Linked DNA regions of Tolumonas auensis DSM 9187. The protein of the gene in region 2 interacts with the protein of the main gene of each other region in a pairwise test. Links are inferred from orthologs where the notes say so. Each region holds a gene or a part of one and is shown on either strand. Other genes may lie near its edges.

Evidence for each region.
Region 1: the proteins of rlmN (region 2) and ftsZ interact in binary tests that used the Escherichia coli proteins (3 or more experiments, as listed by UniProt). The link is inferred for Tolumonas auensis DSM 9187 from one-to-one orthologs.

What each region holds. Positions count from the first base shown.
Region 1 is NC_012691.1:596,784-601,331, reverse strand. The notes cover bases 1,723-4,548. They hold ftsZ (cell division protein FtsZ), read right to left. Parts: upstream 3,803-4,548; coding sequence 2,642-3,802; downstream 1,723-2,641. Other genes in these bases: ftsA (cell division protein FtsA), read right to left, coding at 3,843-4,548; lpxC (UDP-3-O-acyl-N-acetylglucosamine deacetylase), read right to left, coding at 1,723-2,505. Also shown: preprotein translocase subunit SecA, read right to left, coding at 1-1,330; TOLA_RS16940 (hypothetical protein), read left to right, coding at 1,454-1,585; more of lpxC, read right to left, coding at 1,582-1,722. UniProt on the Escherichia coli protein: Essential cell division protein that forms a contractile ring structure (Z ring) at the future cell division site. The regulation of the ring assembly controls the timing and the location of cell division.
Region 2 is NC_012691.1:967,212-974,662, reverse strand. The notes cover bases 2,490-5,325. They hold rlmN (dual-specificity RNA methyltransferase RlmN), read right to left. Parts: upstream 4,551-5,325; coding sequence 3,429-4,550; downstream 2,490-3,428. Other genes in these bases: asd (aspartate-semialdehyde dehydrogenase), read right to left, coding at 4,725-5,325; pilW (type IV pilus biogenesis/stability protein PilW), read right to left, coding at 2,626-3,402; rodZ (cytoskeleton protein RodZ), read right to left, coding at 2,490-2,636. In the rest of the region: hisS (histidine--tRNA ligase), read right to left, coding at 1-369; ispG (flavodoxin-dependent (E)-4-hydroxy-3-methylbut-2-enyl-diphosphate synthase), read right to left, coding at 474-1,601; more of rodZ, read right to left, coding at 1,605-2,489; more of asd, read right to left, coding at 5,326-5,843; 30S ribosomal protein S12 methylthiotransferase accessory factor YcaO, read left to right, coding at 6,044-7,451.

The DNA.
Region 1 (4,548 bases), 370 kb from region 2 along the record:
TCTTGATATCCTCAATAATTGCGTCGTATTTTTCCTGTTCGGTAAGGTAAACCAGATCGCCCATATCATCACGGATCATCGGACGGTTGGTTGGCAGAACCACAGTTTCCAGACCATAGATCTGCTGGAACTCATATGCTTCAGTATCCGCAGTCCCGGTCATACCAGCCAGTTTTTCGTATAAACGGAAATAGTTCTGGAAAGTAATAGAAGCCAGGGTCTGGTTTTCGTTACGGATTTTTGCGCCTTCTTTGGCTTCAATCGCCTGATGCAAACCTTCAGACCAGCGACGTCCGGCCATGGTACGGCCCGTATGTTCATCAACAATAATCACTTCATCGTCTTTAACGATGTAGTCAACATCACGCTCAAACAGGGTATTGGCGCGTAATGCAGCATTCACATGATGCAGTAAAGTAATGTTGGCAACCGAGAATAAAGAGTCATCTTCACCCATTAAACCCTGCTGTTTTAACCAGCCTTCAACAAAAATCTGACCATTTTCAGTCAGATAAGCCTGACGGGCTTTCTCATCGACGGTGTAATGGCCGTTCCCCTGATACTCTTCAGAGTCTTCTTTATCCTGCTTCTGCAGCAACGGCACCAGTGTATTGATTTTGATATAGAGTTCAGAACTGTCTTCGGCAGCACCGGAAATGATCAGCGGAGTACGTGCTTCATCAATCAGCACCGAATCCACTTCATCCACTAATGCATAATACAGCGGACGCTGCACACGCTGTTCTGCCGCAAACGCCATGTTGTCGCGCAGATAATCGAAACCAAACTCGTTGTTCGTGCCATAGGTAATGTCACAGGCATAAGCCGCCTGTTTTTCTTCATGACTCATACCTGACAGGTTGCAGCCAACGGTCATCCCCAGGAAAGCGAACAGCGGACGGCTCCATTCTGCATCACGACGTGCCAGATAATCGTTCACTGTGACGATATGCACGCCCTGACCAGTCAGCGCATTCAGATAGGCTGGCAATGTCGCGGTCAGTGTTTTACCTTCACCGGTCTTCATTTCGGCGATCTGGTTATTATTCAGCACAATGCCGCCCATCATCTGGACATCAAAGTGACGCATAGCGAATACACGTTTTGATGCTTCACGGACAGTCGCAAAGGCTTCAGGTAACAGCGAATCGAGCTCTTCACCTTTTTCCAGACGCTGACGGAATTCGACTGTCTTCGCCTGTAAATCCACATCAGCCAGAGAGGCAAACTGGGGTTCCAGTTCATTGATTTGTTTTACGATCTTTTTTAATGCTTTTACGGTGCGATCATTGCGACTACCAATGATCTTGGTAAATAGTTTGGTGATCATTATTACCCAACTCTCAGGCTATTGATTATTGTCTGTCCTGACGGACAGCGATTCTGAATATGTAATGTCATTACGCGATATATGGGGACGAAAAATCTGGGATTCAAGGAAAGAATATCTGGAATGCCCCAACTTGCGGTAGGGAAAGATTACCATAATCAGACTTATGAGTCTGCTATTGTCGCAGGCAGAAACAACAAAGCACCGGGCGGAGAACCGGTGCTTTGTGAACTATTCAGTATTGATCAGGTTTAAGCTAAAACAAGCTTGGTACCAAAGTAGGCAATCGGAGATTTTGCAGCTTCCTCTTCAAAGGTCACCATCTCCCAGGCTTCAGCATCAGCCAGCAAAGCGCGCAGCAGTTTGTTGTTTATTGCATGGCCGGTTTTATAGGCTGTAAACTGACCAAGGATGCTGTGATTGCACATATACAAATCACCAATTGCATCCAGCAGCTTATGTTTCACGAATTCATCTTCATAACGCAGCCCTTCTTCATTCAGCACGCGATAGTCATCCAGTACAACTGCGTTGTCCAGACTGCCACCCAATGCCAGATTCTGCGAGTGCAGATATTCAATATCTTTCATGAAACCAAATGTTCTTGCCCGGCTGATTTCTTTGGCAAATTTACTGCCGGAGAAATCAAAGACCAGATGCTGGTTTTGTTTATCAAAAACCGGATGACGGAAGTCAATTTGCAAATCCATACGGAAACCACGGCGATAAGGCGCAAACTCAGCCCATTTGTCACCGTCTTCTACCCGGATTTTCTTCTTAATACGGATAAATTGTTTTGGCAGGGATTGTTCTTCGATACCGCCTGATTGCAGCAGGTAAATAAACGGATGAGCACTGCCATCCATTACCGGCACTTCAGGTGCATCAACTTCGACATACAGGTTATCGATACCCAATGAAGCCAGGGCAGCGGATAAGTGTTCAACGGTAGAGATACGCACACCCTGTTCGTTCACCAGTGCTGTACACAGCACGGTATCACGCACAAATTGCGCATCGGCCCGCAGTTCAACTTCAGGCTGCAGATCGGTTCTGACATAGACGATACCGGTATTCACCGGTGCTGGACGAAACGTCAGCGACACCTTGCGGCCCGAGTGCAAACCAACTCCGGTAGCATGAACCAGTTGCTTAAGTGTACGTTGTCTAATCATAAATATCCTCACCACAGACTTTCTGAGCCATAGCCCGTCCGCGCCAATGTAACATAGCTGCAATATTGATGCTAATTTTTGTGCATGCTATACATTCAGCATAGCATGCACAATCTGTTTAGCTTTGCCCGACAGATTAGTCTGCTTGCTTGCGCAGGAACGCAGGGATATCCAGATAATCTGGTTCACTGCGTGGTTGCGGCTCAGCATTCACAGTCTGCTGCATTACGCGATCATCGTAACGCGGAGCATGAGTCTCATGCATCATTGGACGCATTGGGCGCTCAATCGCTGCTTTCTGTGCATTTTTAACCAGAGTAATGTCAGGTTTACGTTCATTACCGATACCAGTTGCTACCACAGTCACGCGTAATTCATCTTCCAGAGAAGGATCGATTACCGCACCAACAACCACGGTTGCATTTTCAGAAGCGAATGCTTTGACTGCGTTACCGACAGTTTCAAACTCTTCCATGGTGACATCCAGACCAGCTGTGATGTTAACCAGAATACCCTTGGCACCTGCCAAATCGATATCTTCCAGCAGTGGGCTGGAGATCGCTTTTTCTGCGGCTTCTTCAGCACGATCGTCACCACGTGCAGAACCGGTACCCATCATGGCAGTACCCATCTCACGCATAACAGTACGTACGTCAGCGAAGTCAACGTTGATCAAACCAGGACGGGTAATCAGTTCGGCAATGCCTTGTACTGCACCCATTAATACGTTGTTAGCCGCTTTGAACGCATCCAGCAGACTGACACCACGACCCAGAACTTTCAGCAATTTGTCGTTAGGGATAGTGATCAACGAGTCAACATGCTTCGACAGTTCATCGATACCCTGCAGCGCATAGCTCATGCGCTTTTTACCTTCAAAGTTGAAAGGCTTGGTAACGACTGCAACGGTCAGAATGCCCAGTTCTTTCGCCACTTCGGCAATCACCGGCGCAGCACCAGTACCAGTACCGCCACCCATACCGGCAGAAATAAATACCATGTCAGAACCTGTCAGCATTTGACGGATTTCATCACGATTTTCCAGTGCCGCTTCACGGCCTACATCTGGATTTGCGCCGGCACCCAACCCTTTGGTGATATTGGCACCAATCTGAATCGTGGTTTCAGCACCTGAATTACGTAATGCCTGAGCATCTGTATTCACTACAACGAAGTGAACACCTTCAATACTTTCGCGCAACATGTGTTCAACAGCATTACCGCCACCGCCACCGACGCCGATTACTTTAATAAGTGCATCATCACCCTGACTGCCAACCGGTTCAAATGTAAACATGATTATCTCTCCGCCTTGCTTGGTTTCGCTTCCGCAAAAACTAGAATTCGCCTTTTAACCAGTTAGTGACACGTTTGAACCAACCAGTCACACTGGCTTTTTCACGTACATCCACCACGGTTTGTCCCTGATGCAATTTACCGTATTGCAATAACCCTACTGCTGTTGCGTAAGCAGGTGCTTCCACATAATCAGTAAGGCCCCGAATATTGGTTGGGTGACCAATCCGAACCTGGCACTGGAACACCTGTTCGGCACACTCAACGATACCTTCTATTTCCGCTGCACCGCCAGTTAAAACAACACCGGCGGCCAACTGATGTTTAATGCCCTGAGATCTGAGCTCAGACTGAACGCGCATGATTTCATCATGCACCATGCCGAGTAATTCGGTATAACGCGGCTCAATCACTTCAGCCAGCGTCTGACGCTGTAAGCTGCGGGCAGGACGACCGCCCACACTAGGCACTTCAATAGTGTCTTCTTTACTGACCAGACGGCCTAGTGCACAGCCATAGCGCATTTTAATCGCTTCAGCATCTACCGGTGGTGTACCGAACGCATAAGCGATATCGCTGGTTACAGCCTGACCGGCATAAGGAATCACCTTGCTGTAACGTAACGCACCGCCGGTAAATATAGCAATATCCATGGTTCCGCCGCCGATATCGACGACGCAAACACCTAATTCTTTTTCATCATCGGTTAATACTGCATAACTGGATGCCAGTGCAGAGAAGATGATC
Region 2 (7,451 bases):
GCGATAACGGCCTTTTTGCGGGCGTTCATGACGGAACATCGGGCCCACATACCACAGGCGGCGTTCCTGATTGTAAACCAGACCATGTTCGATACATGCACGAACACAACCTGCAGTGCCTTCCGGACGCAGTGTCAGACTGTCACCGTTACGATCATTGAAGGTATACATCTCTTTTTCAACCACATCGGTAACTTCACCGATAGCACGCTGAAACAGGTTGGTCATCTCGACAACAGGCATCCGGATTTCGGAATAACCATATGAAGAAACCACACGACGCAAAGTTGCTTCGACCATTTGCCAGACCGGAGTTTGTTCCGGTAGGCAATCATTCATACCACGAATCGCCTGAATTTGTTTAGCCACAATAATTCTCAAATTTTTTAATGCAAAAGCTGCCCGCATTATAGATAGTTTCAAAAGGCAGGTACAACCCGCCCACAGGCAGCGCGTATATGTAATATCCGGACTTATTCCTCGTGCTGCTTGATCGTGATCGGAATACGCTTTTCCTGATCAAGCTGTGACGCTTTGGCTCTGATACGAGCCTCTAATTGATCCAGCAGTTCATTGTTATCCAGACGACCGACTCGTTCACCGTTTTCATACAGTGCACTCATGCGATTAGCACCAGCCAAGCCAAGATCAGAAACCAGTGCTTCACCCGGGCCGTTAACTACACAACCGATAATAGAAACATCCAGCGGAGTGATGATATCTTCGAGTCGTTGTTCCAGCGCATTGACTGTACCAATTACATCAAATTCCTGACGGGAACAGGTCGGACAAGCAATGAAGTTAATACCGCGGGCACGGATGCGCAGTGACTTCAGAATATCAAAACCAACTTTGATCTCTTCCACTGGATCGGCTGCCAGCGAGACACGCAGCGTATCACCGATACCATCCGCCAGTAACATTCCCAGACCAATAGCAGATTTCACCGCACCGGCACGGAAACCACCAGCTTCTGTGATCCCCAGATGTAATGGCTGTTCAATTTGCTTTGCCAATAAACGATATGCATCGACTGCCAGAAAAACATCGGATGCTTTAACGCTGACTTTGAACTGATCGAAATTGAGGCGATCCAGTATGTCCACATGACGCATAGCTGATTCAACCAGCGCCTCTGCAGTAGGCTCACCGTATTTATCCATCAACTCTTTTTCCAGCGAACCACCATTCACACCAATGCGGATCGGGATATTCATATCGCGGGCACAATCAACTACCGCACGAATACGATCTTCTTTACCGATATTACCGGGATTAATACGTAAACAATCGACACCATACTCAGCAACTTTCAGCGCAATACGATAATCAAAATGAATATCGGCCACTAACGGAATGGATATTTGCTGACGGATCAGTTTAAAAGCCTCAGCAGCATCCATTGTCGGTACAGACACTCGTACAATATCTGCCCCGACGCGCTGCAGAGCCTGGATTTGTGCCACAGTAGCCGCCACATCAGTGGTCAACGTGTTCGTCATCGACTGTACCGATATCGGGGCATTCCCGCCAACCGGTACATTTCCTACCATGATCTGCTTACTGATCCGGCGTTTAATAGGTGATACATGCTGAGTCATGAATTAATTCTTCAACGGTAACTTATAACGAGCAACTACACCCTGACGGATATAGGACGACATATCAACTTCCTGTCCGTGGAAATAGATAGAAACAGCCCGGGGCGCACCAATGGTCAGACTGAACGGCTCTTTGCCACTCAGACTGATTTTATCACCAGCATTTTTAGTCCCTTCCAGTATGGATTTACCTGTAGCATCGGTAACTCTCAGCCAGCAGGTCTCCTTAAACTGTAACTGCAGCGCAACAGACGGATCTACAGCAACTGCGGTTTCTTCTGTGCTGGCGGCCGTACTGACCGCAGTGGATGCTGCAGCCGAAGTCGCTGCTACAGCTGCAACCATTGGTGCCGGTACAACTGCTGACTGTTCCTGCGCTTCCGCATCCACGGCTGTATCAGTAAGCACCGTTGGTGCCTGTCCTTCTGTGTCATTTTCTTCGGCTACATCAGCACTAGCCGGTACCGCAGAAGAACTGGTATTCATAACATCCGGAATAGTTGGCACCGGCAAAGATTCAGTTGCAACTGATGTTGCCGAACTAACCGGGTTAACAGCCAGTGCAGCCTCGTTAACCGCTTTAACAACTAACTGGCCGGCTTCATTAATGCTGGTCGGTACTGGTTCTTCTGTTGGTTGTAACCACCACCAGGTACCACCTAATCCAATAAGACCTATACATAACACCCAGGAAATAAGACGAACCCGGTGTTCACTGGCCTCACGCTGTGTCCGCCCGGAGAAGCTATACATTTCACTGTATTTTTTGTCATCCAAACCGAGACCATCATAGGCAGCGACAACGGCTTCTTCATTCGCTCCGACAAAACGAGCGTAAGTTTTCAGATACCCGCGGGTAAAAGTGCTGGCCGTTTTCTGATCAAAACGATCCTCCTCTATATCGCGAATTAATGAAATACGCAGATTAAGACGATGAGCAACATCCTGCTGACTCAAACCTCTTTGTTCACGTGCCGTTTTTAGTATTGTGCCCGGCGTTAGCTGGGCTGTCTCATGACGCTGTTCAGTAGTCATTGTTCTGATATCTTTTCGTTTGGATCGAGGATGGGAATTGTTGAACCAGAGTCTGGCCGAAAATATGGCTATCAGCTATCCGCCCCTGCGCTTGTGCAGTACGAATACTCAGCCACAAACTTTGCGGAGTATCAGTGGCTTTTTTACGATATGTACTTAACCATGATTCTGCCTCTGTTGGATTATTTGCATTTAAAGCCATTTCGGCTAGATCAAGCAATAATTTTACTTTATGCGGATTGTAGCCGAGAGCAAGTCGATAATATTCCAGAGCTTTCTCTTTCTTGCCGGCTTGTAAAGCGCAGACACCGGCATTTTCATAACTGTCGTCCATTCTCAGATAATGAGGCTGAGCAACAGCCCGCATGAACATTTCATCAGCTTCGGAATAGTTACGGTTACGGCATAAAAATGCCCCATAATTATTCAGGACATCCGGATTATTACCATGACCAGACATTAACTTTTCATAGGCTTTCTGAGCTGAGACTTTATCACCGACAGCCTGGTAATAATGAGCCATCGCCAAATAAGCATCGGCACTATCAGGTGCCAGCTCAATAGCTTTTTCAAAGTTATATTTTGCAGGAGCCATCTGACCTTTATTCAGATACCCCATACCAAGCTGAATACGCGTCTTGGCGGCAGCGGCATTGTCTATTGAATTCTCTTGCTGTACAGAATTCTTGCCAATAATTGTTGTTTCGGTGACACATCCGGACAGCGCTATTATCGCTGCCCAGAGTAGAGGAAGATTTCTTTTCATTTCTCAGTACATTAACGAACTGGATTTCAAAGCATTTTGACGGAAATCTCCTGCTCTTGCATCCGTTTTTTCATGGTTCGTTTCGTTCTGTCGATTACATCACCTACCAGCTGACCACAGGCGGCATCAATATCATCGCCACGTGTTTTACGCACGATGACGGTATAACCGTATTCCATCAGCACTTTAGAGAAACGATCAACACGACTGTTGCTCGGTTTTCCATATGGATTGCTCGGGAACGGATTAAATGGGATCAGATTTATCTTACTTGGCGTATCTTTTAACAGCTCAGCCAGTTCACGAGCATGCTCCATGTCATCGTTCACATGATCAAGCAGCACATATTCAACGGTAACGCGGCCATGATTAGCATTTGATTTGCTTAAATAACGCTGCACAGAACCCAGGAATTCCTGAATATTGTATTTATCGTTGATCGGCATGATTTCTGAACGCAGTTTATCGTTCGGCGCATGCAATGAGATGGCTAAAGCCACATCAATCATATCACCCAGTTTATCTAACGCAGGAACTACGCCGGATGTAGAGACTGTCACACGGCGTTTAGATAGGCCAAATCCAAAATCTTCCATCATCAGACTGAGAGCCGGTACCAGATTAGACAGATTCAGTAATGGCTCGCCCATCCCCATCATAACTACGTTGGTGATGACTCGTTTACCGGTATCTTTAGGAAAACCAACCACCTGTGCAGCGCGCCATACCTGGCCGATAATTTCGGACACCGTCAGGTTACGGTTAAACCCTTGTTGCCCGGTTGAACAGAATTTACATTCCAGAGCACAACCGACCTGAGATGACACGCAAAGTGTCGCACGATCGGCTTCCGGGATGTACACGGTTTCAACTTCCTGATCACCGACCCGCATAGCCCATTTAATCGTACCGTCAGAAGAACGTTGTTCAGTACTGATTTCTGGCGCCCTGATTTCAGCAATCCGGGCCAGTTTTTCACGTAATGCTTTATTCACATTGGTCATCTGTGAAAAATCATCACAGCCAAAATGGTAGATCCACTTCATGATCTGATCGGCACGAAATGCTTTTTCGCCCAGTTCATCGGCAAAAAATGCACGTAATGCGTTACGATCAAAATCCAGCAGATTGACTTTATTTTCGCTCATGGATGCCTCAGTGACCTGTGTAGAGAAGGGCGCGGATTGTACAAAGTTTAGGGTGGGAAGACCAGAGTCAGGATAACATATATCTGTTCATATTTTAACCAGCAATGGTTATCACTAAAACAAAAACGCACCACCGAAGCAGTGCGTTTAGCATTTACTGAATAGCGCGCTGAATTATGCTTTCGCCAGCAGAATGTTCAGCATACGACGCAACGGCTCGGCTGCGCCCCATAACAGCTGATCACCTACCGAGAATGCAGACAGGAAGTCCTGACCCATATTCATTTTACGCAGACGACCAACAGGTACATTCAGAGTGCCTGTAACAGCAGCCGGAGTCAGTTCTTTAACAGTGATAGCACGATCATTCTCGATCACGCGAACCCAATCATTGTGTGCTGCCAGCATCTGATGAATATCAGTCAATGGCACATCTTTTTTCAGCTTGATAGTGAACGACTGGCTATGGCACCGCAGTGCACCGATACGCACACAATTACCATCTACCGGGATACCTGCCGTCGGCAGACCGAGGATCTTGTTGGTTTCAGCCATCCCCTTCCACTCTTCTTTGCTCTGACCATTAGCCAACGGCACATCGATCCATGGGATCAGGCTGCCTGCCAGCGGAGCACCAAACTGAGACGTAGGGAATGCATCGGCGCGCATGGCTGCCGTCACTTTGCGTTCGATATCCAGAATCGCAGAAGCCGGATCGGCCAGTTCGGCTGCGACCACATCACGCAGGGCACCCATCTGCTGTAACAGTTCACGCATATGACGTGCACCGGCACCTGAAGCTGCCTGATAAGTAGAAGAAGAAACCCACTCCACCAGATTGTTGGCAAACAAACCGCCTAAACCCATCAGCATCAGACTGACTGTGCAGTTACCGCCGACGTAAGTTTTGATGCCTTTGTTCAGCGCATTATCAATGACCTGACCATTTACCGGATCCAGAACGATAATCGCGTTCTCTTCCATACGCAGTGTAGATGCAGCGTCAATCCAGTAACCACTCCAGCCAGCGGCCATCAGTTTTGGATAAACTTCTTTCGTGTAATCACCACCCTGACAGGTAATGATGATGTCCATTGCTTTCAGCGCATCAATATTGAATGCATCTTCCAGCACGCCAGCAGGTTTACCTGTGAATTTCGGTGCTTCCTGACCGGCCTGAGAGGTAGTAAAAAATACGGGATCGATCTTGCTGAAGTCGTTTTCTTCAATCATCCGGCTCATCAGAACCGAACCCACCATACCACGCCAACCAATTAGTCCTACTTTTTTCATTTCCATTCCTGCTTGGATTACTGATCAAAACATATCGCTTCACAATACGGATGCAGCGCGCTGCTGCAAGTATTTTTATCAAAATTTTTGCATGAAACAGTCAAACAACCGGCAACTCGCAGGAAGAGTGACATAAGCGGCTTTGCAGCTTATGATCAACAGCTGTGTTTTAACAATTTATCAACACTTGGAATTCGCAAATGCAAACCTTCATCCCAGGTAAAGATGCCGCACTGGAAGACTCTATCGACCGCTTCCAGAATAAATTACAAGCTTTAGGTTTTAATATCGAAGAGGCCTCGTGGCTTAATCCTGTACCTAATGTCTGGTCTGTTCATATTCGGGATAAGGATTGCCCTCTTTGTTTTACCAATGGCAAAGGTGCGACTAAAAAGGCGGCATTAGCGTCAGCATTAGGCGAATATTTTGAACGACTATCAACGAACTACTTTTTTGCTGATTTTTTCTTAGGCAATGAAGTTGCCAACAGCCCGTTTGTTCATTACCCAAATGAAAAATGGTTTTCAGTGCCTGAAGATGGCAAGTTCCCTGAAGGCCTGCTTGATGAATTTACCCGGAATTATTACGATCCGGAAAAAGAATTGACTGCAGACATGCTAATCGATCTGCAATCCGGTAATGATGAACGCGGTATCTGTGCCCTGCCTTTTGTACGTCAGGATAATCAGCAGACAGTTTATATTCCGATGAATATCATCGGTAACTTATATGTTTCCAACGGCATGAGTGCTGGCAATACCGTAACTGAAGCCAGAACACAGGCATTATCAGAAGTTTTTGAGCGTTATGTAAAAAATAAAATTATCCGTGAAGCCATCAGCCTTCCCGCCATCCCGGCCAGTGTCATCGAACGATTCCCTGCTATAAAAGAGTCCATCCACACGCTGGAAACAGAAGGATTCCCGATTTTCTGTTATGACGCCTCATTAGGTGGTCAGTTCCCGGTCATCTGTGTTGTCTTGTTTAATCCACAAAACAGCACTTGTTTTGCATCGTTTGGTGCACATCCGCAATTTGAAGTGGCATTTGAACGGACAGTGACTGAATTACTGCAAGGTCGCGGACTCAAAGATCTGGATGTCTTCGCTCCCCCTTCCTTTAATAATGATGATGTTGCTGACCAGCATAATCTGGAAACTCATTTCATTGATTCCTCCGGTCTGATCAGTTGGGATCTGTTTAAAGATGATGCCGACTATGAATTTGCAGACTGGGATTTCTCCGGCACAACGGAACAAGAGTTCCACGGATTACTGGCCATTTTTGATGAGATGAAACAGCCCGTATACATTGCAGACTATGAGCATCTTGGCGTCTATGCCTGCCGGATTCTGGTTCCAGGCATGTCAGATATCTATCCGGCAGAAGACCTGCTGTATGCTAACAACAATATGGGAAGTCATCTGCGTGATACGATCCTCAGCCTGCCGGGGAGTGCATGGGAACAAGAAGACTATCTGGCCCTGTTCGATCAGCTGGATGAAGAAGGTTTTGATGATCAAACCCGTGTCCGTGAATTACTGGGGATCGCAGCGGATAAAGGAACGGGCTGGCACACACTGCGAATCGGCGAACTGAAATGCCTGT